2 regions of the Luteibacter sp. SVR4-7G genome follow, and region 2 is predicted to be linked to the other one. Evidence: riboswitches for the same ligand, from Rfam matches in the RefSeq annotation. Region 2 holds a riboswitch; the other holds the start of a gene.
The links. A riboswitch is a leader RNA that binds a small molecule or an ion and turns the genes downstream of it on or off. The one in region 2 is predicted to bind cobalamin.

Region 1 (14,687 bases), on a different contig from region 2:
ATGAGCACCGAATTTCGACCGCCCAATCTGGCACTGTCCACGGTCGGCCTCTCGCTCGCGACCTTCATGCAGGTGCTAGACACCACGATCGCGAACGTCTCGCTGCCCACCATCGCGGGCAACCTTGGCGTCAGTTCCAACCAGAGCACCTGGGTCATCACCTCGTTCGCGGTGAGCAATGCCATCGCGCTCCCGCTCACCGGCTTCCTCACCCGCCGTTTCGGCGAGACGAAGCTGTTCGTGTGGGCCACCCTGCTGTTCTCGCTTGCCTCGTTCCTGTGCGGCATCGCGCAGAGCATGAGCATGCTGATCCTGTTCCGCGCCATCCAGGGCGCGGTGGCGGGCCCGATGTATCCGATCACGCAGAGCCTGCTGATCTCGATCTATCCGCCCGCGAAACGCGGCATGGCGCTGGCCCTGCTGGCGATGGTCACGGTCGTGGCCCCGATCGCCGGTCCGATCCTCGGCGGATGGATCACGGACAACTACGCCTGGCCTTGGATCTTCTTCATCAACGTGCCGATCGGCATCTTCGCCAGCTTCGTCGTGGCGAACCAGATGAAGGGACGACCGGAAACGACCGAGCGGCCGAAGGTCGACTATGTGGGCCTCATCACGCTGATCATCGGCGTGGGCGCGCTGCAGGTGGTGCTCGACAAGGGCAACGACGAGGACTGGTTCAATTCCACCTTCATCGTCGTCACCGCGATCATCGCAGCCATCGGCCTTGCCGTGTTCCTGATCTGGGAGCTCACCGACAAGGACCCGATCGTCAACCTGAAGCTATTCCGGCACCGGAACTTCGCGATGGGCACGCTGTGCCTGGTGCTGGCCTACGCGGCGTTCTTTGCGATCGGTCTGCTGGTGCCGCAGTGGCTGCAGCGCAACGTGGGATATACCTCGACATGGGCTGGCTTCGCCGCCGCGCCGCTGGGCATCCTGCCGGTGATCCTCACCCCGTTTGTGGGCCGCTACGCGCACAAGTTCGACCTGCGCCTGCTGGCGTCGGGCGCGTTCATCGTCATGGGCGCCACCTGCTTCATGCGCTCGGAGTTCTTCCTCGACATCGACTTCTACAGCGTGGCGATGGTGCAGCTGATCCAGGGCCTGGGCGTGGCGCTGTTCTTCATGCCGGTGCTCACCATCCTGCTGTCCGACCTGCAACCGCGCGAGATCGCGGCGGGCTCCGGGCTCGCCACCTTCCTGCGCACCCTGGGCGGCAGCTTCGCGGCCTCGATCACCACGTTCATGTGGGACCACAGGGCGATCGTGCACCACGAACGGCTGGCCGAGAACATCACGCCGTTCAATCCGACCGCACAGCAGGCGCTTACCCAGATCGGCCAGGGCGACCCGCAGTACGCCGCGGCGGCGGTGAACCAGATGATCACCCAGCAGGGATACCAGATCTCGTTCAACGAGGTCTTCCACGTGCTCGGCTACGTCTTCGTGGCACTGATCTTCGTGGTCTGGCTGGCGAAGCCGCCCTTCTCGGCGAAGGCCGGTCCGGCGGCAGCAGGCCACTGACCGCCAAAGTGTAGGAGCGCGCCTCGCGCGCGACAGCTTTTGAGGCCGTGTCCCCACGCTGGCGCGCCAGCCTTGGGGACGGAGGCGAAAAGCTGTCGCGCGCGAGGCGCGCTCCTACAAAGTGCATTTCGTCAGATGTCGAAGCCGACGCCCACCAGTGCCATCGTCTCGCCGCGGTTCGGCTCCTTGAAGCTGCCGTTCGAGATGTGGCGGACCTGCAGGCTGATGTTCTTGTACTGCCAGCCGATCGTGCTCACGAATTCGTAGCCGCTGGACAGCGCCTGCGTACGGCCCCCGGCGACGCCGGCGACCTGGAAGCTGAAGAAGAACGGCTGGTACCAGTCGCCCGCGCTGCCGTAATGCAGTCGCGCGCCTGCCGCACCGATCCAAAGGTTGTCGGTTACGCCCGGATCGGCATTGCGATAGCGGCCGATGTCACGCCCCTTGATGTAACCGATGGACACGTCCGGCGACCAGGTGAAACGGCTCTGGCCCATGGCCTGGGGAGAGAACACGGCTTCGGCAAAGAAAGCGTTGGTGCCATAGCTGTTCATGTAGCTGCGGCCACCCTGCACTTCCAGGTGGGTCTGCGCAGCGGCCGAGAGGCTGGTGGCGGAGAGAGCGAGTACGGCAAGGGAACCGAGGATGGGACGGGACGAACGCATAGGGGGACGGGCCTTGTGCTGGGACGTTTGTGAACTGAATCGTTTGGTAAATAGTGTCCAACGCGTGTGAATAAAGGGCACGAAACCAATTATTTTCTGCCGCGGGGGCGGAATATTGGCGAGACCTGTCACCGGCGGCGGTAAAGGCGAGCGGCGGTCTGCCGTTAAAGAGCAAGGACCCGCCACCGACGGCGGGCACAGGGGCGACAGGGGTCAGGGAACGGTGGAAGGCGGCTCGTTCAAGGTGGCGACGAGGGTGCGCGCCCGCCATGTGCGCCTGGCGACCTGGGCCGTGACCCTGGCGTTATCGGTGGCGATTGCCGCGATCGTCGCGATCCTCCAGCTCGACGGTTACCACCGCATGCTCGGCAATACCTGGCGGCAGCTGGCCGGGTCGGCTTCCGGCACCGTGCGCATGATCGACCAGGACATCGACGCCAGCCTCGGTCCGCTCATCGCCCTGCGCAACGCGATCGGCAGCGCCGAGCCGGGGCCGATCCATGCGCGCCTGGCCGAGGTGCAGGCGCGCCATCCCGAGCTGGCCAGCATGGTCGCCCTCGGCGCGGACGGTGGCGTGCTCGCGTCCACCAGCCTGTCCCTCGCGAACTGGCGGAGCAGCCTCGCGGCACCGCGCCACATGGCGCTGGGCGTGGGCGTGCGTGTCCATGTGGCCGACGCGCAGGGTCCGATCCCGGCAGGGATACGCATCCTCGTCGATTCGCGCGTGCCGCAGCCGGCCGCGTTCGGCACGGTGGTCGACGCGGGTCGCGTGCGCGAGGGCATGCGCCATTCGATGCTCGGCCTCAGTGCGTCGATGAGCGCATTCGCACTGGACGGCCGACTCTTCGCCAGCAATCGCGACGACATCGCCACCCCGTGGGCTCTCCCGCCACCGGCACCCGGTTCGTCCGGTGGTTACGACGATGGCGAACGGCTCTATGCATGGCTCGCTTCGGCACACTATCCATACGTGGTGCTGGTGAGCCTGGACCGTGCGGCCACCCAGGAAGAGTGGATACGCCAGGCCCGCCCATCGGTTCTGGCGACGCTGGCGCTCGTGGTCCTGCTCAATGGCTTCGCCGCCTTGTTCGACCGCGCGTACCGGCGGCAGGCGCGGCTCGTCGAAGCACTGTCGCGCAGCAAGCGGCACCTTGGCGACGTGCAGCGCAGCGGGCACATCGGCCTGTGGGAAGCCGACCTCGCCGAACGCACCGTCGCCTGGTCCGGACAGGTGCACGAGATCACCGGGCTGCCGAGGGAGCGGGTGATCGGCCGCCAGGGGACCTATTACAAGCTCGTGCACGAGGACGACCGGCCCGCCGTCGCCGTATGGTTCGCTTCGTTCTCCCGTGGCGACGGTCCGTACGAGTGCGAGCACAGGCTGCGCCGGCCGGACGGACGCGAAGTGCGGGTGAACCTCCGCGCCGCGCGGATCACCAACGAGCAGGGCCATTCGGTGCTCGCCGGTACGATCAGCGAAATAACGGCACTCCACGAAACGCGGCAGCGCCTGCAGGACACCGATCGCGACCTCGCAGCCAGCGAGGCGGCGTACCGCCAGCTGCTGGCGCGCATGCCGCTGCCGCTGGTGATCGTCCGCGACGACCGCATCGAATACGCCAATCTCCTCGCCGAGGAACGCCTCGGCGGCGGCAGGTCGACGCTGGTAGGCCGTTCCGCGGGCGATTTCCTGGACGCGGATGCCCTCGAGGTCACGCGCCGGGGCACGCCCGAAGGCACCAGCATCGCCGCCTGGATCGAGCCCGAACGGGGCATGCCGTTCGAAGCGGAGCTGGCGCTGTCGGATTACCGCGACTCGCGCGGCCGCGGAACGCTGGTGATCGTCCGCGACGTGACCGAGCAGCGCCGTTACGAGGAACGCCTCAACCACCAGGCCAGGCACGACGAACTCACCGGCCTCCCGAACCGCCGCGCGCTGCGGGAAACGCTGGACGCCATGGTCGAACAGAGCGTGCGCGACGGCTCCGGGCTGATGGTGGTCTTCGTCGACCTGGACCACTTCAAGGTCATCAACGACGCGCTCGGGCACGCCCTCGGCGACCAGGTGTTGCGCGATGTCACCTTGCGCCTGGGCGATGCCCTGGACGGCGTGGGTCAGGTCGGGCGGTTCGGTGGCGACGAGTTCGTGGCGGTGTTGCCGTTCACCTGTTCGCCCGCGAAGGCGATCGACGTGTTGCCTCGCATCCAGCGCGCCATAGAGGAGCCGCTCGAGGTCGCCGGCACGTTGCAGCGCCTCAAGTGCAGCATCGGTGTCGCCTTCGCCACGCGCGATGGCGCCGACGCGGACACGCTGATCCGCAATGCGGACACGGCCATGTACGATGCCAAGCGCTCGGGCCGGCACACGTGGAAGTGCTACTCGTCGGAGATGCACGCGACCGCGATGGCGCGGCTCACCGTGCTCACCCGTCTTTCCGGCGCGAACCTGGACAATGAGCTCGCCCTCGCCTGGCAGACCCAGCACGCCGGTGCCGACGGCGCGACGACCGGTGCCGAAGCCTTGCTGCGCTGGCCTTCGGCACCCGGCGACCTGGGTCACAACGACCGCCTCATTCCCCTGCTCGAGGAAACCGGCGCCATCGTGCAGATCGGCCAGTGGGTGCTGCGCGAGGCATGCCGGCAGCAACGCCTCATGCTGGACACCATCGGCGAAGGCTGCCGGCTCTCGGTGAACGTGTCCGCGCAGCAGCTGGTGCATACCGACCTCGTCGCCGACGTGCGCCATGCCCTGGCCGAGACGGGCGCCAGCGCCTCCGCGCTCGAGCTCGAACTGACCGAAAGCGCGTTCATGCACGAGCCCGAGCGCGCGATCCGCACGCTGCACGAGTTGCGCGCGATGGGGGTCAGCATCGCGCTGGACGACTTCGGCACCGGCTACTCGAATCTCACCTATCTCTCGCGTTTGCCGCTGGACAAGATCAAGATCGATCGCCACTTCACCTGCACGCTGCTGCAGGACGACGTGGACACCTCGATCTGCCGGTCGATCATCTTTCTTGCGCGCAGCCTGAACCTGGACGTGGTGGCCGAAGGCGTGGAAACGGATCGGCAGCGCAACTGGCTCCTGGCCGAGGGCTGCAGCACCATGCAGGGCTACTTCTTCTCGCGCCCGGTACCGATCGAAGAAATAACGCCGTCCCGGCGCATGCCCCCGGCGACCCCCGCCAACCAGCCTTCGCTACTCTGGGAACCCTTGTAGGAGCGCGCCCTGCGCGCGACATGTTTTGAGGCCATGAGCAACAGGCCCTGTTGCTCTTCGCGAAAACATGTCGCGCGCAAGGCGCGCTCCTACAGGAGTCCGCCCGGTCGTTCGCGGAATGGGTCAATCCGTTCGCCGCAGGACGATTTATCCCGAGGCGCCGGACTCTTACATTGGGTGATGGCATCAGCCATCGTCTCTCCCGGTGATTCCCCATGTACCGTGCTCCCGCCATCTTCGTCTCCCACGGCGCTCCCACCTTCGCACTGGAGCCGGGGTTGCTCGGCTCGCGCCTGACCCAACTCGGCGAGCGCCTCGCGAGCGCGAGCGCGATCCTCATCGTCTCTCCCCACTGGCAGACCTGCGGTGTCCGCGTCACCGGTGCGGCCTGGCCGCCGACGATCCATGATTTCGGCGGCTTCCCGCCGCCGCTGTACAGCCTCACCTATCCGGCACCGGGTTCCGCCAGCCTCGCCGCCGAGACCGCCTCGCTGCTGATCGACGGCGGCCTGGTCGCCACGGTGGATTCCGAGCGTGGCTTCGACCACGGCGCGTGGGTGCCGCTGCGCTACCTGCGACCGGATGCCGACACGCCAGTGATCCAGGTATCCATGCCGCATAACCTCGATGCGGCCGGCGCGTTCCGGCTGGGGAAAACCCTTGCGCCGCTGCGCGACCGCGGCGTCGCCATCGTCGGCTCCGGAAGCCTCACGCATAACCTCCATGAGGTACGCCGCGATGGAGAAAACGCGTCGTACGCGAAGGAGTTCGCGGCGTGGAGCCGAAATGCCGTCCTTGCCGGCAACGTCGATGACCTGCTGGACTACCGGCAGGTGGCGCCCCATGCCATCCGGGCGCATCCCAGCGAAGAGCACTACCTGCCCCTGCTGGTGGCCTTGGGTGCGGCTGGAGGCGACGCACCCATGGCAATCGAGGGAGGCATCACGTACGGCGTGCTATCGATGGATTCCTACGCATGGGGCGTCGCGTGAGGATATTACCCGGGAACTATTGACGCCTCATTTAACCCGGGTATTATAGGCGGCGTCGCCATCCACGATCCGCCGCCATGTCTACGTACACCGCCTTCCACGCCCAGGCCCGCCTCGCCGCCGGCTCGCTCACTGAGGTGGCTGCGCGCTGCAAGGCGCTCCTCGATGCCGATCCCGCGGCCGCCATCTTCGTCTACGACGATGCCACGGGCAGGCCGGTCGACATCGACTACCGCGGCTCCACGCAGGAAATGCTGTCGCGCATCGCGCCTGCTGCCGAACCAGGAGCGCGCCGCGGGCCCGGCAGGCCGAAGCTGGGTGTGGTCGCGCGCGAGGTCACGCTGCTGCCGCGTCACTGGGATTGGCTTGGCAGCCAGCCCGGCGGTGCCTCCGTGGCGCTGCGGCGCCTGGTCGAAGCGGCGAGCCGCGACAACGCGTCTGCCGACCGGATCCGCCAGGCGCGCGAAGCGGCGGACCGCGTGATGCTGGCGCTCGCGGGCAACCTGCCCGGCTACGAGGAGGCCTCGCGCGCGTTCCACCGCCAGGAGCGCGAGCGGTTCGAGGTGTTGACCGAAGCGTGGCCGGTCGACGTGCGGGATTACATCCGCACAGTGGCCCAACCTGCCTTCGGGTAGGAGCGCGCCATTGCGCGCGACATCTTTTCGCGAGGCGCAACAGGCCCGGCCGATCACGGCCTCAAAAGATGTCGCGCGCAAGGCGCGCTCCTACATCGCGCCCTTCGCGCCCGGAACGGGTTGGGGCCTCAGGCCTCGCTCGGCGTCAGGCCCTTCAGCCCACCGTTCTCGCGTTCCTTGCGGATCTTCAGCCAGCGCTTGTACCGGCGCTTCAGCTTGCGCCGGTATTTGCGTTCCTTGCGGTCGTGGTTCCACAGGTAGATCGCGGGCGTGCTCAGGAGGGTGAGCAGCTGGGAAACCAGCAGGCCGCCGACGATGGCGATGCCGAGCGGACGACGCATCTCCGAGCCGACGCCAAAACCGATGGCGAGCGGCAGCGCCGCGCCCATCGCGACGAGGGTCGTCATCGTGATCGGACGGAAGCGCACCAGCGCCGCCTGGCGAATGGCCTCGACCGGCGACATGCCCTGTTCGCGCTGCGCTACCAGGGCGAAGTCCACCATGAGGATCGCGTTCTTCTTGACGATACCGATCAGCAGCAGAACGGAGATGATCGCCATCAGGGTCAGCTGCGTCTGCGTTACCAGCATGGCCAGGAAGGCGCCGGCACCGGCCGCGGGCAGCGTCGAGATGATCGTCAGCGGGTGGCCCAGGCTTTCGTAGAGAATGCCCAGCACGATGTACACGGCGAGGATCGCGCCGATCAGCAGCACCATGCCGTTCGACTGCGCGTCGCGCAGGCGCTGGTTCGCACCGGTGAAATCCATGCGCACGCCTTCGGGCAGGTGAATGGCCTGCACGGCCTGTTCGACCAGCTTGTTCCCCTTGTCGGGCGTGATCTTCGGCGCGAGGTTATAGGTGATGTCCGCCGACTCCAGCTGGTTCTGGTGAGTCACCGCGCTCGGCACCGCCACCGGGGCGATCTTCGCCACCGCGGAGAGCGGGATCATCTTGCCCAGCTCGTTCTTCACGTAGGTATTGAGCAAGGCATCCGGGCTCAGCGTCTGCGCCGCCGCCGCGGTCAGCACCACCCAGTACTGGTTGATGTCCGAATAGATGATGGACACCTGGCGCTGGCCGAAGGCGTTGAACAGAGCGGAGTCGATCGTGCCCATGCCGATGTTGAGGCGGCTCGCCGCCTCGCGATCCACCTTCAGCATCTGCTGTTTACCCACGATGTCGAAATCGCTGCCGACGTCGCGGAACTCCTTCATCGTGCGCATCTGGCGCACGAGCTTCATCGTCCAGGGCTGCAGGTCTTCGCCGCTGGTGCTGATCAGCTGGAAGGAATACTGGCCGCGGTTGCTGTTGCCGCCGCCACCGCCGAGGAACTGCACCGGATTCATGAATACCTGGACGTCGGAGATCTTCTCGTACTCCTTGCCCAGCCGGTCCATGATTTCCTTGATCGATTCCTTGCGCTCGCCCGGGCCGCTGCCCTTCGGCTTGAGGTCGATGAACATCAAGCCCTGGTTGCCCACGGCGCCGCCGTTGTCGCCGCCGAGGATCGTGGTGACGTCGGCGACCGTGCTGTCGTTCTGCATGATGTCGCCGACCCGCTTCAGGCGCCGGGTCATTTCGTCGGGTGAGATGTTCGCATCGGCACTGACCTCGGCCTGCAGCATGCCGGTGTCTTCGTCCGGCATGAAGTTGCCGCCGGCGGTCTTCACCACGGCGATGGCCAGCAGCACGGTCGCCCCGAGCAGGATCAGCGGCTGCCAGCGCATCAGGCGGCGGTGGTGCAATGCCCAGTCGAGCGCGCGCTGGTAGACGCCAAGGAAGCCGCGGTCGAAGCGCTCCAGCGCCAGCTCCCAGCGGCCGGGCTTGCGATCCGGCGGATCGTGCTTGAGGTAGTGCGCGCATAGCGCCGGCGTCAAGGTCAGCGACACGACCGCCGAAATCAGCACCGCTGCCGCAAGCGTCACGGAGAACTCGCGCAGCAGCTTGGTGATCATGTTGTTGCCGAACAGCAGCGGAGCGAACACCGCCACCAGCGACAGCGTGATGGAAATGACGGTGAAGCCGATCTCGCGGACGCCCTCCATGGCCGCTTCCATCGGCTTGGCGCCGTTCTCCATATGGCGGACGATGTTCTCGATGACCACGATGGCATCGTCGACGACGAAGCCGATGCATAGCACCAGCGCCATCAGCGACATGGTGTTCAGGGTGTAGCCGAGCGACCACATGACCACGAAGGCGCCGGCGAGCGACAGCGGCACGCTCAACGTGGCGATCATGGTCGGGCCCAGCCGGCGCAGGAACACCATCATCACCAGCACGACCATGGCGATACTGATAAGCAGCGCCACCTTCACTTCGTGCAGGGCCGATTGCGTGGTCTGGGTGAGGTCGAAAATGGGCGTCACCTGCGCATCGGCGGGCAACAAGGAACGAAAGCGCGGCAGCGCGGCGCGAATGGCATTCGCGGTGGCGATGGAGTTCGCCTCCGGCCGCTTGCTGATCTGCATGGTGACCGAGCGCTCGCCCTGGAACCACGCCTTCTGGTATTGGTCCTGCTGTCCGCTGTAGACCTTGGCGATGTCCGATAGCCGTACGGGAACGTTGTTGCGCACCGCGATCAGGATGTTGGCGAACTCGGAGGGATCGCGCAGGCCGTCGTTCGCGACCACCGTCATCTGCGTCTTGCCGTCGGACAACAGGCCCTGCGGCGAATTCACGTTCGCGGCCTGCAGGGCATTGGAGACGTCGTTCGTGGTGATGCCTTTCGACGAGAGAGCGTTCGTGTCCAGCTCGATGCGCACCGCGTGCGGCGTACCGCCGAACACCTGTACGCGCGACACGCCTTCGATCTGTGCCACGGCCGGCCGGATCAGCGTGTCCACCACGTCGTAGAGCTTGTCCGGGGGCATGGTCTTCGAGGTGAACGCCACCAGCAGCACGGGGATCTGTCCCGTATCGAACTTGAAGTACTGCGGAGGCGACGGCATGCCGGCGGGAAGGTCGGCTGCGGCGGCGTTGATCGCGGCCTGCACGTCGCGCGCGGCCGCATCCGTGGAGCGGTCGAGGTTGAAACGGATGCGTACGAAGCCCGCGCCTTCCACGCTGTTCGAATACATCTGGTCGACACCCGGGATCTGGCCCAGGTGCCGCTCGAGCGGCGCGATCACCGTCGATGCCATCGTCTGCGCGCTGGCGCCCGGCATCTGCGTCTGGATGAAGACGGCAGGCACCTCGATGGAGGGCAAGGCCGCCACGCCCAGCAACATGTAGGCGAGCGCGCCGGCCAGGGTAAGACCCGCCGCGAGCAGCGAGGTACCTTTCGGCCGGCGAATGAATGGAGCAAAAAAGTTCACGGCACTTCCTGTGATCGCGGGACCACTCCCCGCGCCCGCGAACTTTATGACTTCCCGGCCGGTTCGTCGCGTGTGCCTTTAGTGGGGCCCCTGCCGGAAGGCAGGGGGCCACCGTTCCATGCCGCATATATATATGTCTGCGGCAGGTATCGGCTTCGTCAGCGTTAACGCATCGGCGAATAACGTAGCGTCAGATAGTAGGTGCGGCCGAGCTGGTTGTAATAGGCGGCGGTCTCGTACCGCTTGTCCGCCACATTGGCGACGCGGCCTTGGACGCTCCAGCCGTCGACGACATGCCACGTGGCGCGGAGGTCGGCGGTGGCGTACCCGCCAAGACGCTGCGTGTTGGCGGCATCGTCGTAGCTGTAGCCCGCCGCGTTGATCGATCCGCCGAGGGTGAACTCGCCGAGGTCCTTGTCGATGTCCGCGCGCGCCAGGCGCCGGGGCCGGCGGGCCAGCAGGTTGCCCTCCTGCGCGCCGCCGTCGCGGTTCTCCGGCTGCTGGAAGGTGAGGTAGCCACGCAGGTGCCAACCGTCCACGTCGGCACCCAGCTGACCTTCGAGACCGCGGATGCGTGCCTTGCTCACGTTGATCGGGAGGAAGTTCGCGTCGAAGCCGATCAGGTCGTCGACGTCGGTGCGATAGGCGTTCACCGCCCAGTTCCACACGCCCGGGCGCGCGGACAGACCGATTTCAGCCGTGCGCGACTTCTCCGGCTTGAGGCTCACGGCAGCTCCGTACGGATAGAACTCGTCGTTGAACGTGGGCGCGTGGAAGGCCGTGCCGTAGGAGGCGGTGATCTTCATGCCATCGTCGAAGCGGTAGCCGTAGGCAGCCGATCCGGTGCCGTGGTTGCCGAACTGGGTGTTGTGGTCGTGGCGCGCCGACACTTCCAGCTCGTGCGGGCCGAACACGCCGCGATAGAGCGCGAACACGCCCGTATTGTTCCGCGAATCCGCGAGATAGGCCGTGTCGCTCGCCAGCTTCTCCTGCTGGAAATCCACGCCTGCGCTCAGTACCTGGTCCTTCGCCAGCACGATGTCGTTCTGCCACGAAGCCTGGTTGCGCTTCGAGTAGAGGTAGCCGACGCGCGCCATGTCCACGCCGAAGTTCACGCCGTCGAGGGTCTTGTTCCTGCCGTCGAGGTAGTTGTCGGCACGATCCTGGTTCTGGCCGGCAGCCAGCGACATGCGCCAGCCGGGGATCACGTCGAAAGCGAGCTTCGCGCCGGCCACCTGCTGCGACCGCCGCGTGTAGTTCTGGAAGTCACCGTCATAGGCGATGTCGCCCTTGCTGCGCAGCCAGCTGCCGGTCAATTCCGTGCCGTCGTCCCAGCGGTAGCCGCCGGAGAGCGCGCCGTTGTACGTGCGGTAAGGGTCGTGGTCGGGCTCGTCGGTGAAGCAGCCGGCGAAAGCGGCGGCGGCACCGACGCGGCAGGCGTTGATGCCCGAGGTGTACTGGCCGCCCAGGCTCGCGTTGTACCAGCCGTGCGCGCTGCCGCCGGAGATGCCAGCCTGGCCCGCGGCATAGCCGTGGCTGCCGCCGGTGACCGACACGGTCGGCGCGGGTGCCTGCCCAGCCTCGCCATGGCGGGTGAAGATCTGGATGACGCCGCCGATCGCGTCGGACCCGTACAAGGCAGAGCGCGGCCCGCGCACCACCTCGATGCGGTCGATCTGCTCCACCGGCAGTTGCTCATAAGCGGGAAGGCCGGCGCCGACGGTTCCGACGCGGACCCCATCGACCAGGACGAGCGTGTGCGACGAATTCGTGCCGCGCATGAACAGCGACGTCTGCTGGCCGAGGCCGCCGGTGTTGGAGAGCGATACGCCGGGAAGGCCGCCGAGGAGGTCCTGCACGCTGAGTGGCTGCAGGCGTTCGATCTCGTCGCGCTCGATCACCGTGACCGGGGCGAGGACCTCGTCCAGCGGGGTGGCGAAGCGGCTGGCGGTCACGACCACGGGGTCGAGGCGGTCAGGTCCGTCGGCCGCATGGGCCGCGGCGATCGTCGACAGCAGGGCCGTCGCAAGCAGGGTCTTTGTCACTACCGTTGTCCTTCACCGCCAGCGCGGCCATTGCGAGGGGCCGGCGGAGGACACAGGCGAACGGCGAACGGGGGAGGGACCCGGCAGCTGTCCGGATCCGCCCTCCGCGAATCGACCGAAACAGGACGCCGCCCTCAAAAGGGGAGCGGGCGCTCATCGGGCCGGTCTCCGGACTCGCGTCAGCCATCGCCGATGGCCGCCCCGGTGCCTTCCCGCTTGCGCAGTGGCTTACGACCGGACCGCAGGAAAGTACGAAAGCCCTTCCCGGTGACGCCTACCGTTGCGGGGGCAGTGCCGGACTGGTCAAGAGTGACGCACCGGCTTCCCGTTTCAGCCCCCGGAACCATGTCCGAAGGGCCACCCGAACGTGCCGGATGCTACTCCGCAAGTGACTGTCTGTCACGGATTTTTCACCAAGGTGTTTAACGGCCTCTTGACGATCGCGAAATAATTCGATTACAAGCGTAAGGGATTGCTGCCAGGGGCGAGTTCTTTCGCCACGGGGGCGTGTCGGTCAATGCCCATCCTGGGAGGGGTGGTCGGAGGCGGCGCGAAGGCGGCTATCGAGACAGAAGTCCGATCCCAATCGTGGCACGGGCTTTCTTGCTGTTCATTCGGGGAGATTACACATGCAACGTTCCACCCGCCGTACCGGCGTCATTCGCCGTTCCACCCTCTGCACCGCGCTCGCCCTCTGCTTCGCCAGCGGCGCCGTGCTCGCCCAGTCCAATGCATCCGGTGTCGTCTTCGGCCGCGTCGCACAGCCGGAAGGCGCCGTCGTCCACCTGGTCAATCTCGACACGGGCCTGACCCGAGATGTCGCCGTCGACGCCGACGGCCGCTATCGCGCCAGCTCGCTGCCGGTCGGCCGTTATAAGGTCTCCGTCGAGCGCGGCGGCCAGGTCGCCGAAAGCCGCGACAACGTCCAGGTGAACCTGGGCGGCGGCGTGGACGTGTCCTTCGCCGGCGCTGCCGCCGCGACCTCGGCCGAGGCCCAGAACCTCGAAGGCGTGCAGGTCACCGGCAACGTGCTGCCCGCGATCGACGTATCCCAGGTCGACTCGCGCACGGTCCTCACCTCCGAGCAGCTGCAGAAGCTGCCGCTCGCCCGTGACGTGACCGCCGCCGCGCTGCTCGCGCCCGGAGTCATCTCCGGCGACAGCCGCTACGGCAACGTCGCCTCGTTCGGCGGTTCGTCGGCTTCGGAAAACCAGTACTACATCAACGGTTACGCGGTCACCAACGCGCTCACCGGCCTGGGCTTCACCAGCCTGCCGTACGACGCCATCGACCAGCAGCAGATCTTCACCGGCGGCTACGGCGCGGAATACGGCCGTTCCACCGGCGGCGTGATCAACATCGTGACCAAGCGCGGCGGCAACACCTGGAAGGGCGGCGTCGGCCTGTACTTCCAGCCGTCCGCCCTCCGCCAGAATCCGCGAAACATCTATCGCAAGAACGGCACGCTCTACCAGGCGCGCTCGGACAACAAGAGCACCGACACCCAGTACACCGGTTACATCAGCGGTCCGCTGATCCAGGACAAGCTGTTCCTGTTCGCCGCAGGTGACTTCACGCGCTCCAACAGCCGCAATACCAGCGTGGTCACCGCGCCGCAGAAGACGTACCAGGAGCAGAAGGCCACGAAGTGGATGGCGAAGGTCGACTGGAACATCACCGACAACCATCTGCTCGAACTGACCGGCTTCGGCGACAAGACCAACACCGAACGGAGCGTGTACAAGTACAACTACGCCTCCAAGTCGCGCGGCGGCTACATCGGTACCGACAACCTCAAGAACTTCGACGCGGGCCCGGGCTCGGCGCCCGGCGGCGACGTGTACGTCGCCAAGTACACCGGCTACATCACCGACGACCTCACGATCAACGCGTTGTACGGCCACACCAAGACGGTGCACGAGCGTAACCTCGCATACGCTTCGAATCCGAACTGCCCCTGGATCACCGACAACCGCTCCGTCAGCACGCCCATCGTGGGTTGCGGCCTGGTCAACGGTACCGTCCTCGGCGAGGGTGCCGAAGACAAGACCCATGGCTACCGCCTCGACGTCGAATACCGCATCGGCGACCACGACGTGCGCGTGGGTGTAGATAACCAGACCCTGGAGTCCTACTCGGGTAACGTGTACGAAGGCGGCTATCGCTGGGTCTACCAGGACGCCGGCACCGTGCCGAACCGTCCGGACATCGTGCCGCCCCCGGGCGCCGATTACTTCGTCGAAAAGCGCCTGTTCCAGACCGGCGCGGGCGTGAAGACCGAGCAGG
Region 2 (14,687 bases):
GGGCGGAGCGGGGTGCGCGTCGGCGAGGTGTCGCAGCAGGCCTGGGCGGGCGCTTCGGCGCGGCGGGCGCCGGCGCCGGCGTCCTGGTCGCCACGGCCCAGGCGGAGTACGAGTTCGCGATCTACGATATGGCCGTGCATGAAGGCCAACCCGGTGAAAATCGGTGCCATGACAACCTCCAGCGAGAGCGTCGCGATGTCTTGCGACTACAGGGAAACTAAAGTGTGCCGGTTCCGCAGGGGGTCAAAAAGCGATATGTTTGCAACCCGGTCTTGAGGATTTTTCACATGTCCCGCCTGCCGCTCGGTCAGCTTCAAGGATTCGTCCTGGTCGCAAGGACGGGTAAGCTTTCGCGTGCGGCCGAACAGCTGAACCTCACCGTGAGCGCGCTGAGCCACCAGATCCGCAACCTGGAGGAGCGCCTCGGCCGCTCCCTGTTCGACCGCGGCCCGCGCGGCGTCACTCTGACCGCAGACGGGGCCAACCTCCTGGAGGCCATCGGCCATCACTACGAAGGCATCGAGCATGCCCTCGGCCGTTATGAGCGACGCCACCAGGACGCGGTGACGGTGAGCGTGCTCCCTTCGGTGGCGTCGAGCTGGCTCGTGCCCCGGCTGCCGCGGCTGGTCGGGAAGCATCCGGAGCTGGAACTCAGCCTCCACTCGTCCGTATCGGTGATCGACTTCGACCGCGAGCCCACCGTCGACGTGGCCTTCCGTTACGGCCTCGGCTCCTGGCCACGCACGAAGGCGGAGCGTCTGTTCGACGAATACATCGTGCCGATCGCCAGCCCTTCGCTGGTCCGCCGCATGGGCGGACTGCCAGGGGCTTCGCTCGCGGGCTGGCCGCTGCTGGGCGATCCATCGGGCCGCTGGAACGACTGGGCGGAAGCCTTCGGCATGCCCTTGCCCTCGCGTTACGTAGCGCGCTTCGACAACACCGAGCACCTGCAGCGCGCCGTACTGGAAGGCATGGGCGTGGCCCTCGGCCGCCTGGTCATGGCGCGTTCGCTCATCGAATGCGGGGCGCTCACCGTGCTTTGCGAGGAACGCCTGCGCGTCACCGAGGCGTATTACCTCGTCTACCCAAAGCGCTCCGAAGCGCACAGCGGCGTTTCCCGGTTCCGCGAATGGCTGCTGGCCGAGGCGAAGGAATACGAGGAAAGCCTCGGCGACGGCACCCGGCTCGGCGCGCGGCGGTACCTCCCCGAAACGATCGGACGCTCTTGACCGATCCTCGCTGCGGCGCGACAATTCCCCGGCTACCATGCGGCGTCTCGCGTGGCGGCACCTTCCTTACCTTACCCAGGCATATGGACGTCTACCCTAGTCGACGCGCCGGCTCCCGCAAGCATCGGGTTCCGGCGCCGGAAAAACTCATCGCCCGCGGTGACCGTACCCGGTCGGCCGGCGCTTTCCTCCGCTAGGGAAAGTCCGGCTCTCCTCGTCCGGAAGCCGTGAGCTTCCGTTATTCGAGGATTGAGCCATGAACCTCCAGCTCGACAAGACCGGCCCGCGCATGTTCGGCCGCCGTCTCGCGTTCGCACTCGCCCGCCGCCGCGCCACCGGCCCCGTGGCCGCCAAGCGCACCATCACGGTGCCGCGTTCGCTCGATGCCGCCGACAGGCCGGCGAAACCTGCGGATGGCAAACTCCCGCGGCCATGAACTGCGACATAGACACGACGGCGCGGCCTACGCCGCTCACCGCTCATCCTTCTAGCAACACCGAACGTCGGCTCCGCGCCGGCGCGATCACCCTCGGCTGACGCCGACGGCCGCTCGCGTCTTCCGGACCCGTCCGGAAAGGCAGCGAGCCATGAAGATCCACACCTCCCAGGCGGCCGCAGTCGCCAAGACCAATGCAGGCATCGTCGCGGACGCCTACCGCCCTGCGGAGGAACTGCTGCGCGCGCTCGATGCGCGCCCCGACGGACTCGACGAGGCCGCCATCGCCGAACGGCTGGACCGCGACGGCGTGAACGAGGTGGGCCATGAGAAGCCGCCGCACTGGTCCATGCAGCTGCTGCATGCGTTCCGCAGCCCGTTCATCATCGTGCTGCTGGTGCTCGCGGCCGTGCAGCTGCTCACCGAGCCGGACGACTACACGGGACCCATCATCATCGCCGTGATGGTCGGCATCAGCGTCGTGCTGTCGTTCACGCAGGAATTCCGGTCCTCGCGCGCCGCCCAGTCGCTGAAGGCGATGGTGCGCAATACGGCGACGGTCACGCGGCGTGCCGACGACGGCCATGCGGAGCGCATCGAGGTTCCGGTCGAGGAGCTGGTGGCGGGCGACATCGTGCACCTCGGCGCCGGCGACATGGTGCCGGCCGACCTGCGCCTGCTCGCCGCGAAGGACCTGTTCATCAGCCAGGCCATCCTCACCGGCGAATCGATCCCGGTGGAAAAGGCGGCACCGAACGGCACGACGGCGGCCGACCCTTCGGCGGGTCCGCTCGACCTGCCGACGGTCTGCTACATGGGCACCAACGTGGTGTCCGGCACCGCCACGGCCGTGGTGCTGGCCACCGGGCCGCGCACCTATCTCGGCTCGCTCGCCCGCACCCTTTCCGGCGAGCGTGTGCAGACCAGCTTCGACCGCGGCATTTCCTCGGTGAGCTGGCTGCTGATCCGCTTCATGGCGGTGATGGTGCCGATCGTGTTCGTGATCAACGGCTTCGACAAGCACGACTGGCTGGAAGCCTTCATGTTCGGCCTGTCGGTGGCGGTGGGCCTCACGCCCGAGATGCTGCCGCTGATCGTCACCGCCAACCTCGGCAAGGGCGCCATCGCCATGTCGAAGCGCAAAGTCGTGGTGAAGCGCCTCAACGCCATCCAGAACTTCGGCGCCATGGACGTGCTGTGCACGGACAAAACCGGCACGCTCACCCTGGACCGGATCGTGCTGGAGCGTCACGTCGACCTGGCCGGCGACGATTCCGACGAGGCGCTTGAGTACGGCTATCTCAACAGCCGCTTCCAGACCGGCCTGCGCAACCTGATGGACAAGGCGGTACTCGCGCATCGCGACCTCGAGCCGGCTGCGGGCCGCTTCCGCATCGTCGACGAGATCCCGTTCGACTTCCAGCGCCGGCGCATGTCGGTGGTGGTGACGGACGGGGAGGGCGAGCAGTTGCTGGTCTGCAAGGGGGCCGTGGAGGAGATGCTGGCGATCTGCACGCAGGCGCGCACCGGCGACGTCGTCGAGCCCATGACCGAGGAGAAGCGCCTGGCCATCCGTGCCATGACCCGTCGCCTCAACGAGGATGGCCTGCGCGTGCTGATCGTGGCGATCCGCCGCGACCCGTCCAGCGACCGTGCCTATGGCGTCGCGGACGAGTCCGGGCTCACGGCCGTCGGCTGCCTCGCCTTCCTCGACCCGCCGAAGGATTCCGCGGCGACGGCCATCCGCGCGCTGCACCACCATGGCGTGGCGGTGAAGGTGGTCACGGGCGACAACGAGGCGGTGACGCGGAAGATCTGCGCCGAGGTGGGCCTCGACGTGGAAGCCTCGGCGTTGGGCCGCGACATCGAGCAGCTCGACGACGCGGCCCTGGACGCGATGGTCGGCCGGACCACGGTGTTCGCGAAGATGTCGCCGGTGCAGAAGGCGCGCGTCGTGAAGTCGCTGCAACGGCTGAGCCACACCGTGGGCTTCCTCGGTGACGGCATCAATGACGCGCCGGCGCTGCGCGATGCCGACGTAGGCATCTCGGTCGACACCGCCACCGACATCGCCAAGGAATCGGCGGACATCATCCTGCTGGAAAAGAACCTGATGGTGCTCGAGGAGGGTGTGATCGAAGGCAGGGTCACCTTCGGCAACATCATGAAGTACATCAAGATGACGGCCAGCTCGAACTTCGGCAACGTCTTCAGCGTGCTGGTGGCAAGTGCGTTCCTGCCGTTCCTGCCCATGCTTCCCCTGCAGATCCTGGTGCAGAACCTGCTGTACGACCTGTCGCAGCTCTCGATCCCCTTCGACCGCATGGACGAGGAATACCTGCGCCAGCCGCGCAAGTGGGACGCCGGCGACATCGGCCGTTTCATGGTGTGGATCGGCCCGGTGAGCTCGGTGTTCGACGTCACTACCTTCTGGCTGATGTGGCACTACTTCGGCGCGAACGACGTGGCGCACCAGTCGCTGTTCCAGTCCGGCTGGTTCATCGAGGGCCTGCTGTCGCAGACGCTGGTGGTGCACATGATCCGTACGCGGCGCGTCCCGTTCCTGCGCAGCGTGGCCTCGGCACCGGTGCTCGCGCTCACCGGCGCGATCATGATCGTGGGCATGCTCATCCCCTATTCGGGACTTGGCGCGCGCATCGGCATGCAGCCGCTGCCGGGCATCTATTTCGCCTGGCTGGCATTGACGCTGGTGAGCTATTGCGTGCTGACCCAGGTGGTGAAGACGATCTACATCCGGCGCTACGGACGCTGGTTGTGAATCACGGTGTGACGCCGCTGCCCTCGGCGGGCAGCGGCGCTAGCGCGTTCCTACCTCGGGCTGCGTGAACGTGCTACGGGAGACCGTGGGCGGCATGGGATATCCCGTTCCTTGTGGGAGGCGTCTGATGTGCGCTCCCATCAAGGAGACCAACGATGCTTCGAAACACCATCGCCGCCGGCCTGTTCTTCGTTTCTCCTGCGCTGTTCGGGCAGCCGGTGTCCGCGTCGGCACCATCCCCTGCACGTTACGTCGATGCCAACGACTGGCCCACAAAGGAAGCCGGCGTGGACGACTTCGGCCTGATCGAATACGCGCTCAACCTGAGCTTTGAACGCCTTTGCGGCGACACCTTCTGCGAAGGCGAGTATCCGAACCTTCGTCCCCTGCAGCTGAGCTGCTCGGTGGATACTGCCAAGGGCACGGTAAGGCAGTGCCTGTGGATGTTCTCCGGCAGCAAGACCGTGGTGGATCCGAAATCCGGTGCGCTCCGGCCGTCCTACCGCGTCTACGAGTGCAAGCTGCCGCTCGCCCGGGACACGCCGGTGCAAGCGCTCTACGAAACCCTGCATGGCGGGGAGCTTCTGCACGTGAAGCTTCCGATGACCAACCGCATCATCTACAACCGCCTGCGCGACTGCCTCCGGTGAAACGGAAATTATCCCTACGCGAGTGCGTGGGCTGGCATGGACAGACGCGCGTTAGCGGGGAGCGTCTTATACGTCCTCCCTTCACCAATGGAGACACCACGATGCTTCGAAAAGCCCTCGCCGCCGCCTTCCTCGTCCTCCCTGCGGCCGTCTTCGCCCAGGCCGCCGTAACCCCTCCCGCGCCGGCGGCGCCCGGCCGTTACGTCGATGCCATCCACTGGCCCGTCAACGACGCAGGCATGGATCGATTTTTCGCTGCCGAGGCCAAGCTCGTCGCCGGCTTCGAAAGCGTCTGCGGCGACACGTTCTGCGAAGGAGAGTTCGCCAACCTCCGCCCGATGGCGTTGCGCTGTTCGGTCGATACCACCAAGGGAACGCTGAAGCAGTGCCTGTGGTCGTTCGCCGGTACCAGTTCCATCGTGAACAGGAAGACCGGTGCCGTCTCGACGGTGGCCAAGGCCTTCAAGTGCAAGCTCATGCTGGCCAAGGACACCCCGGTCGATGCGTTCTACGAAGTGATGGACGGGGAGGACCCGCTGAACGCAAAGCTTCCGGCAACGCGGCATTCCATCTACGAGGGCCTCTCCAACTGCCTTTACTAAGCTAGCCGCCGTTTCACCGCACCGTTCGGCCGTCCTGCCGCAATCCTCTTGGCGGCAGGGCGGCTTGGCTGGTCTGCTCGATACATCGATGCCTTGCGGGCGGCGCTGCATCGAAGTGCCGCGTGCACCTTAGAGCGAGCCGGCATTGCCCGCAAACGGCCATGAGCCGCACCCGCGCATGTCTTTCCGCCGGCTCAGTATCCCGTGACCTACCGGGGGAGAGAATCGATGCACCGGACGCCAGGGCTGGACACGCTGCGCGCCATCGCGATCGTCTGGGTCATGTTGTTCCACAGCGTCTACGTGGGCGGCCTGGGCGACGGCTTCGGGGGGTTGGAACGCTCCGGCTGGATGGGTGTCGACCTGTTCTTCGTGCTCAGCGGGTACCTGATCGGTTCGCAGGTGCTGAAATCGCTGCACGCTACCGGCCGCCTCGACTTCGCCGACTTCTACCGGCGCCGCGCCGTGCGCATCCTTCCGGCGTTCCTCGCGGTGCTGGCCGTGTACGCGCTGCTGCCGGGGTGGCGCGAAACACCGGGCATGCAGCCGTTGTGGCAGTTCCCCACCTTCACGTTCAACCTGCTGTTCGACGCGAGCGACAATTACGCGTTCTCCCATGTGTGGTCGCTGTGCGTCGAGGAGCACTTCTACCTCGTGTTCCCGTTCCTGGCCTTCGCGCTCACGCGCCGGCCCGCGGCGTGGAAGTTCGTCGCCGTCTGCGTCGTCGTGGTCCTTGGCGGCATCCTCCTTCGCGCGTGGTTGTGGAGGCATATGCTCGCACCCGTGAGGGAAGCGGGTGGAAACGCGGGGCTCGCGTACCTGCGTTATCTCTACTATCCGACGTGGTCGCGCCTGGACGGGCTCGTTGCGGGCGTGGCGCTTGCCGTGTGCCGGATATACCGGCCGGCGGCGATGGCACGGATACAGGCGCGGGCGGGGGCGGTACTGGCCATCGGGCTGGTCCTGATCGTGCTGTCGCTGGTCTTGTTCGATGGGGCCCGCACGGCTTTCTGGCCCTGCGTGATCGGCTACCCGCTGCTTTCGCTCGCCATGGCCGCGTTCGTCGCCGCGGCGAGCGGCTCCACATGGCTGGCCCGTCTCGAAATTCCTTGCGCCGGGTGGCTGGCCCGCATGTCCTACAGCCTCTACCTGAGCCATAAGCTGGTGTTCGCCCTGATGGAAAGATGTCTGGACGGCCAGCTGGCGGATTACCGTTACCTGCGCTTCGGTCTCTTCGCGGCCGCCACGCTCGCCGCCGGCGCGTTCCTGCACTACGCGGTGGAACGTCCCTTCCTGCGCTGGCGTGACCGCCGTGCCTCCGCTTCGGCTACACTGTCGCCGCCCAAGGTGATCCAAGGCGTAAGCGCCGCGGATTGAAACGGGAATCCGGTGACGCGCGCGGTCTCCATGCCGCCGCCATTCCGGAGCTGCCCCCGCAACGGTAGGCGAGCAAGAGGTCGGCATCGAGCCACTGTGCCCCTGGCATGGGAAGGCGCCGTCCGGCAGGACATCCTGCGCTCGCGAGCCCGGAGACCGGCCTCGAGGTACACCGGACAGGCGGAGGGCCATGTCGTGGGTGGCCGTCGAACAAAGCCGCCGGCAATCCCGCATTCCCTCCTCCCGTCCCTCGCCGTTCATACCGCGCGGGTTGGCGCGGGCAGCAGGGAGTCACCACGTGTCGTTTCGTTCCTCCATCCTCGCGGTCGCCATCGCGACGGTCTTCCTCGCGCCCGCCGTATCGCGCGCCGACGAGGCTTCCACCGACCTCGACAAGGTCGTGGTCACCGCGAGCCGTACCGAGCAGTCGCTGAACCAGGTCCTGGCCGCCACCACGGTGCTCGACCGCGCCGAGATCGAGCGCCTGCAACCGCGCTCGCTGGCCGACCTGCTGGGCAGTACGCCGGGCGTCTCCTTCGCCAACAACGGCGGGCCGGGCAAGGCCACCTCGGTCTTCATGCGCGGCACCGAAGCCGACCACGTCCTGGTGCTGGTGGACGGCGTGAAGGTGGGTTCGGTGACGTCCGGCACCGCCGCCTTCCAGGACATCCCGGTCGACCAGATCGAGCGCATCGAAATCGTGCGCGGCCCCTATTCGAGCCTGTACGGCTCCGACGCGCTCGGTGGCGTCATCCAGATCTTCACCCGGCATCCCGAGGGTGCCTTCGTACCGGAGTTCTCCGTGGGCGTGGGCAGCTACGACACCTTGCGCGGCTCCGCCGGGTTCGCCGGCCGCGGCACGCAGGGCTGGTATTCGGTGCAGGCCAGCCACGACCAGACCGACGGCATCAATGCCTGCCGCGGCAAGCCGAGCCCCGGCGGTGGCGGCTGCTTCACCTATGAGCCGGACAAGGACGGTTACCGCAACAACGCGCTGTCGCTGAAGGGCGGCTGGCGCTTCGACGAACAATGGGACGCCGACGCGAGCGCCACGCGCACGGAAGGCCGCAACCACTACGACGGCACCAGCAGCAACTTCGCCGAGTCGGCCACCCAGGTGCTCGGCGGCCGCGTCCGTTACAAGCCGGCGGAGGACGTGGTGGTCACGGCCAACCTGGGCCGTAGCGAAGACCTCTCCACCGATTACGAAAACGGTGTCTACGCCGATACCTTCAACACGCATCGCGACCTCGCCTCCGTGCAGGCGGACCTCGGCCGCGTTTCCGCCGGCACGGGCCTCACCACGCTGGGCTTCGATTGGCAGCGCGACCGCGTCGTCGGCAATACCGATTACCTCGTCGATGCACGCCGCAACCATGCGGTGTTCGCCCAGTGGCAGGGCGAGTTCGGCGACAGTTCCGTGCAGGGCAGCCTGCGCCGCGACGAGAACAGCCAGTTCGGCGGCAAGACGACCGGCAGTCTCCAGTATGGCTATGCGCTGACGAAGACGCTGCGCGTGACCGGCAGCTACGGCACGGCGTTCAAGGCACCCACCTTCAACGACCTCTACTACCCCGACTACGGCAACCCCGACCTCGGTCCCGAAACCTCGCGGAACTGGGAACTTGGCTTGCGCGGCACGCCGGGCTGGGGCAACTGGTCGCTCAATGCGTTCCAGAACAAGATCGACAACCTGATCGTGTTCGACTCCAGCCTCAGTGGCCCGTTGTTCCCCTTCGGCGGCGCGAACAATATCGCCCGCTCGCGCATTCGCGGCGCGGAGCTGGCGGCCGACACGACCCTCGGCGAATGGCGCCTCTCGGGCAACGCGACCTGGCTGCAACCGGAAGACCTCAGCGACGGTCCCACCCATGGCAACCTCCTGCCGCGCCGCGCGCGCCGCAGCGCGCACCTCGACGTCGACCGCAGCTTCGGCGCACTCAGCATCGGCGCGGGCGTGTCGGGCTACAGCTACCGCTACGACGACACGGCCAACGCCAACCGCCTGGGCGGCTATGCGCTCACCGACCTGCGCGCGGCCTATGCCTTCGCCGACGCGTGGAAGGTCGAGCTGTCGGCGAACAACGTGTTCGACCGCCGCTACGAGACCGCCCGCTACTTCAATCAACCCGGCCGCAACTGGCTGCTCACGCTGCGCTACCAGCCGCGTTCCTGATCCGCCCCCTGGAGATTCCGCGATGAAACCTCTGTCACACCCGATGTTCGCCGCCGTCGCCGCCCTGTTCGCGCTGCTCATGATCGGCACGCGCTTCAACCACTTCGGCGACGTCCTGCACCTGCCCGACGCCTCGATGGCTCTGTTCTTCCTCGGCGGCATCTACCTGCGCAAGCACCTGGCCTTCCTCGGCCTGGTCATCCTGTCCGTGCTGGTGGACTGGTATTCGGTGAGTTATGCGGGAGTGAGCGACTTCTGCATCACCGTGGCCTATGCGTTCCTGCCGCTGGCCTACGCCGTGCTGTGGTACGCGGGACGCCTGCTGGCACCGCGCTACGACGGTTCACTGGGCTCGCACGCGCTGGTCTTCGCGGGCCTCCTGGTTTCCGCAACCCTGTCTTATGCGGTATCGAACGGCGCGTTCTACTGGCTCGGCGGACGCTATGCGGAACCGAACATGGCCCAGTACGTGCACCGTTTCGCCCAGTGGGCTCCGCTGTTCGTGCGTGCCGCCGCGGGTTACGTGCTGGCTGCGCAAGTCGTGCAGGCGCTGGTGTTCCGCTTCGCGCCGGGCGCCGGCACCGCCGGGACCGCGCGCGCATGAGCGACGCCACACCCTGGCGGGACATGGACGAGGAGGCCCGTCATCGCGACCGCATGCGCCGGAAGAAGGAGCTGATCGACCGGCGCATTGCCAAGGCCACGATCGATCGCGGCGTGCTGGTGGTGAATACTGGTAACGGGAAGGGCAAGAGTTCCTCCGGCTTCGGTATGCTGGCGCGGTCGCTCGGCCACGGTTTCCGCTGCGGCGTGGTGCAGTTCATCAAGGGCAGTTTCTCCACCGGCGAAGAGGCGTTTTTCCGCATGTTCGAGGACGGCCCGCTCGACTACCGCGTGATGGGCGAGGGCTATACCTGGGAAACCCAGGACAAGGCTCGCGACATCGCCGCGGCGATGGCCGCGTGGGAAGAGGCGGAGCGGATGCTGCGCGACCCGGCTTACGATTTCATCCTGCTGGACGAGCTCAACATCGCCCTGGTGAAAGGCTACATACCGCTCGACCGCGTGCTGCAGGCCTTCGCCGCCCGGCCCGAACGCCAGCACGTGGTCGTGACCGGCCGCGGCGCGCCGGACGAACTCGTCGCGGCCGCCGACACGGTCACCGAGATGCGTGTCGTGAAGCACGCCTACCAGGCAGGCATCCGTGCGCAGAAGGGTGTGGAACTGTGAGCCGTGATTGTCCCGCGTTGCTGGTTTCCGCGCCGGCCTCGGGGCAGGGCAAGACCAGCGTCACCGCGGCGCTGGCGCGGGCCCATGCGCGGCAGGGACGGCGCGTGCGCGTGTTCAAGACCGGGCCCGACTTCCTCGACCCGATGATCCTCGAGCGCGCCAGCGGCGCGCCCGTCTACCAGCTCGATCCGTGGATGGGTGGCGAGGACGACGTGCGCGCACGCCTGTACGAGGCCGCCGGCGAGGCGGACCTGATCCTCGTCGAAGGCGTCATGGGTCTGTTCGACGGCTCGCCGTCCAGCGCGGATCTCTCTATCGCTCATGGTCTGCCGGTGATGGCGGTGATCGATGGCAGTGCCATGGCGCAGACCTTCGGCGCGCTGGCGCACGGCCTGGCGCACTACCGTCCCGGCCTGCTGCTGCGGGGAGTGCTCGCCAACCGGGTCGGCAGCGCTTATCACGCCGGCCTGCTGCGCGACAGCCTTCCTCCGGGCGTCGGATGGTTCGGCGCTTTGCCGCGCGACCCGGCGATGATGCTGCCGGAACGGCACCTCGGTCTCGTCGCGGCGAGCGAACTGGCCGATCTCGACGCGCGATTGGACGCGCTGGCCGATGCGTGGCTGGCGCAGGGCGTCACGGCGCTTCCGCCGCCGGTCTCCTTCGATGCCCCACAAAGGCTGTGGGAAGCACGCGTCCGACATCTCGAGGGCGTGCGCATCGCCGTCGCCCACGACGCCGCGTTTGCCTTCATCTATCCGGCGAACCTCGACGTGCTTCGCGACGCCGGCGCGGAACTCGCGTTCTTCTCTCCCGTCGCCGGCGATCCGCTGCCATCCTGCGACGCGGTGTGGCTGCCCGGTGGCTATCCTGAACTGCATCTCGACGCACTGGCCGCCCATGCACAGCTGCGGCGCGACCTGCGCGCGCACGTCGACGCCGGCCGCCCGCTGCTCGCCGAGTGCGGCGGGCTGCTCTATGCGCTGGACCGGCTGACCGACCGCGATGGCCGCGAGGGCGTGATGGCGGGCCTGTTGCCAGGCAGCGCGGCGCTCCAGCCCCGGCTCGCGGCGATCGGCATGCAGGAAGTGCAGCTGCCCGAAGGAACGCTGCGCGGTCATTCGTTCCATTACGCGCAAGCGAGCGTGGGTGCCGGGCCATTGGCCGTCGCAAGCAATCCGCACGGCGGCCCCACCGCGGAAAGCGTCTATCGCCAGGGCCGGATGACGGCGAGCTTCGTGCACTTCTACTTCCCCTCGAATCCCGATGCCGCTGCGGGCCTGTTCCTGCCATGACGACGGCGCTGGCGATGCTGGCTGCGCTGCTGCTGGACGCGATCCTCGGCGAGCCGCGGCGTTTCCATCCGCTGGTGGGCTTCGGCCGCTTCGCGGGTGCCCTGGAAAGACGTCTGCATGCCGACTCGCGGCTGGCCGGGGTGGGCGCGTGGTGCCTTGCCGTGCTCGTCCCCGTCGGCTTGTTTTGCGCGTTGCGTGCGGCACTCCCGCTCGCGCTGCGTTTCAGCGTGGACGTCCTGGTGGCGTACCTCGCGCTGGGCCGGCGCAGCCTGGGCGAACATGCAAGACCGGTCGCGCAGGCCCTGCTCCACGGCGATATCGACAGGGCACGCGGCGCCGTCGGTCGCATGGTGAGCCGCGATACGCAGGTGCTGGACGCAACGCAGGTTGCCGCGGCAGCGACGGAATCCGTCCTGGAGAACGGACACGACGCGGTGTTCGGCGCGCTGTTCTGGTTAGCGTTGCTCGGCGCGCCGGGCGTGCTCCTGTTCCGCCTGGCGAATACGCTGGATGCGATGTGGGGCTACCGCACGCCACATTACGAACGCTTCGGCTGGGCCGCGGCGCGGGCGGACGATGTGCTCGGTTACGTTCCGGCGCGGCTCACGGCAGTGACGTATGCGGTCGTCGGCCATTACAAGGCCGCCATCCGTTGCTGGCGCATGCAGGCACCGGCGTGGGACAGCCCCAACGCCGGACCGGTGATGGCCGCCGGCGCCGGCGCGCTCGGCGTGCGTCTCGGTGGCGCGGCGCCATATCACGGCCGCTGGGAGGCGCGCCCGGAGCTTGGCGCCGGCGATCCCCCGGATGCGCATGCGATCGTTCGCGCGCTGGGCCTGGTGGATCGTGGCGTCGTCGCCTGGCTGGCCGTCGCGGTCCTCGGCGGAGCGGCGGCACATGCTTGAGCACGGCGGGCGGCTCGGCCGCGCGGCACGCGACCATGGCATTCCGCGCGAGGCGTGGCTGGACCTGTCGACGGGCATCAGTCCCCGTGCATGGCCCGTGCCGTCCATTCCGCCCGAGGCATGGCATCGCTTGCCGGAAGACGACGACGGCCTGCTGGAGGCAGCGCGTGCTTACTACGGTACGCAGTACCTCCTGCCCGTCGCGGGTTCGCAAGCCGCCATCGCCGCGCTGCCGAGACTTCGTCCGCCGTGCCGCGTCGCGGTGGTTGAGCCCGGGTACGCCGAACATGCGCATGCATGGCGGCAGGCGGGGCATGAGGTCGCGACCTTGCCGATGGACGAATTGCTGTCGCGGGCCGACGAGTTCGACGTCGTGGTGCTGATCCGGCCGAACAACCCGACCGGCCAATGCAGTGACGTGGAACGCCTGCTGTCGCGCCCTGTAGGAGCGCGCCCTGCGCGCGACAGCTTTTCGCGAGGAGCGACAGGGCCTGTTCTTCATGGCCCCAAAAACTGTCGCGCGCAAGGCGCGCTCCTACAGGAGCAACGCTGGCTGGTGGTGGATGAAGCATTCATCGATGCCCAGCCGGAGCGCAGCCTCGTTCCCTATGCGGGCGAAGGCCTCATCGTCCTCCGCTCCGTCGGCAAGTTTTTCGGCCTCGCCGGAGCGCGCGCGGGGTTCGTCGCCGCATGGCCGGGCTTGCTGGAAGCGCTGGCCGAGATGCTCGGGCCATGGACGCTGACGGGCCCGACCCGGCATGTCGTGACCCGCGCGCTTTCCGATGCGGCCTGGCACGCACCGGCGCGTACGTGGCTACGCGAGGCGTCTTCCCGGCTGGCGGCCCTCATGGCGCGGCACGGCCTGTCGCCTTCCGGAGGCTGCGAGTTCTTCCAGTACGTGGAACGGCCCGACGCGCAGGCGCTGCATCGTGCGCTGGCGGAACGCGCCATCCTCGTGCGCCATTTCGACCGGCCGCAGGCCCTGCGCTTCGGCCTGCCGGGCAGCGAAGAAGGTTTCGCGCGCCTCGACCGCGCCCTCGCCGAGGTGCTCGCATGAGCGCACGCGTCGTCATGGTGCAGGGCTGCACCTCGGATGCGGGCAAGAGCACGGTGGTGGCCGCGCTGTGCCGCTGGCTGTACCGCCGCGGCGTTGCCGTCGCGCCGTTCAAGCCGCAGAACATGGCACTGAATTCCGCGGTGACGATCGACGGCGGCGAGATCGGTCGCGCCCAGGCCGTGCAGGCGCAGGCGGCGGGGGTGCCTGCGCACACCGATTTCAATCCCGTGCTGTTGAAGCCCAACAGCGACACGGGTGCCCAGGTGATCGTGCATGGCCGTCCGGTCGGAAACATGGATGCGGTCGGCTATCACGCATACAAGCGCGTGGCCATGGACGCCGTGCTCGCCTCGCATGCACGACTGGCCGCGGCGTATGCCGCGGTGGTCGTCGAAGGCGCGGGCAGCCCGGCCGAGATCAACCTGCGCGATCGGGACATCGCCAACATGGGTTACGCGGAGGCCGTCGATTGCCCGGTGATCCTGGTGGCGGATATCGACCGTGGTGGGGTCTTCGCCCATCTCGTGGGTACGCTCGCGCTGCTGTCGGAAAGCGAGCGTGCGCGCGTCGCCGGTTTCGTCATCAACCGTTTCCGCGGCGACATCGCGTTGCTGCAACCGGGCCTTGACTGGCTGGAGCGGCATACCGGAAAGCCCGTACTCGGCGTCTTGCCTTACCTGCACGGACTGGTGCTCGAAGCTGAGGATGCGTTGCCCGCGACGGGCGAAGCGAAGCCCCGCGCGCGCCTGCGCGTCGCGGTCCCGGCGTTACCTCGGATCAGCAACCACACCGACCTGGACGCGTTGCGCCTGCATCCCGAGGTGGAATGCCGCCTCGTCGGACCAGGAGAAACCTTCCCGGCCTGCGATCTCGTGCTGCTCCCCGGCTCGAAGTCCACGCGCGCCGATCTTGCCTGGCTACGCGCCCAAGGCTGGGACGCGGCGATCCTGCGCC

Region 1: it holds a riboswitch for cobalamin, as region 2 does, so the genes downstream of both, ACR9ZH_RS17425 (TonB-dependent receptor domain-containing protein) here and btuB (TonB-dependent vitamin B12 receptor) in region 2, are expected to answer to the same signal.

The regions. Positions count from the first base shown of each region.
Region 1 covers NZ_JBPGXO010000064.1:950-15,636, forward strand. The annotation lists gene ACR9ZH_RS17395 (DHA2 family efflux MFS transporter permease subunit) at 1-1,527, shown strand; gene ACR9ZH_RS17400 (acyloxyacyl hydrolase) at 1,659-2,192, opposite strand; gene ACR9ZH_RS17405 (bifunctional diguanylate cyclase/phosphodiesterase) at 2,449-5,412, shown strand; gene ACR9ZH_RS17410 (DODA-type extradiol aromatic ring-opening family dioxygenase) at 5,628-6,404, shown strand; gene ACR9ZH_RS17415 (DUF2239 family protein) at 6,482-7,039, shown strand; gene ACR9ZH_RS17420 (efflux RND transporter permease subunit) at 7,168-10,356, opposite strand; gene ACR9ZH_RS17425 (TonB-dependent receptor domain-containing protein) at 10,521-12,401, opposite strand; cobalamin riboswitch at 12,544-12,781, opposite strand; gene ACR9ZH_RS17430 (TonB-dependent receptor) at 13,031-14,687, shown strand, end outside.
Region 2 covers NZ_JBPGXO010000015.1:36,815-51,501, forward strand. The annotation lists gene ACR9ZH_RS07800 (hypothetical protein) at 1-170, opposite strand, end outside; gene ACR9ZH_RS07805 (LysR substrate-binding domain-containing protein) at 288-1,229, shown strand; gene ACR9ZH_RS07810 (hypothetical protein) at 1,486-1,665, shown strand; gene mgtA (magnesium-translocating P-type ATPase) at 1,817-4,444, shown strand; gene ACR9ZH_RS07820 (hypothetical protein) at 4,600-5,094, shown strand; gene ACR9ZH_RS07825 (hypothetical protein) at 5,196-5,696, shown strand; partial or broken gene ACR9ZH_RS07830 (acyltransferase family protein) at 5,925-7,025, shown strand; cobalamin riboswitch at 7,025-7,252, shown strand; gene btuB (TonB-dependent vitamin B12 receptor) at 7,372-9,249, shown strand; gene ACR9ZH_RS07840 (hypothetical protein) at 9,272-9,853, shown strand; gene cobO (cob(I)yrinic acid a,c-diamide adenosyltransferase) at 9,877-10,479, shown strand; gene ACR9ZH_RS07850 (cobyrinic acid a,c-diamide synthase CobB) at 10,476-11,771, shown strand; gene cbiB (adenosylcobinamide-phosphate synthase CbiB) at 11,768-12,676, shown strand; gene ACR9ZH_RS07860 (threonine-phosphate decarboxylase) at 12,669-13,733, shown strand; gene ACR9ZH_RS07865 (cobyric acid synthase) at 13,730-14,687, shown strand, end outside.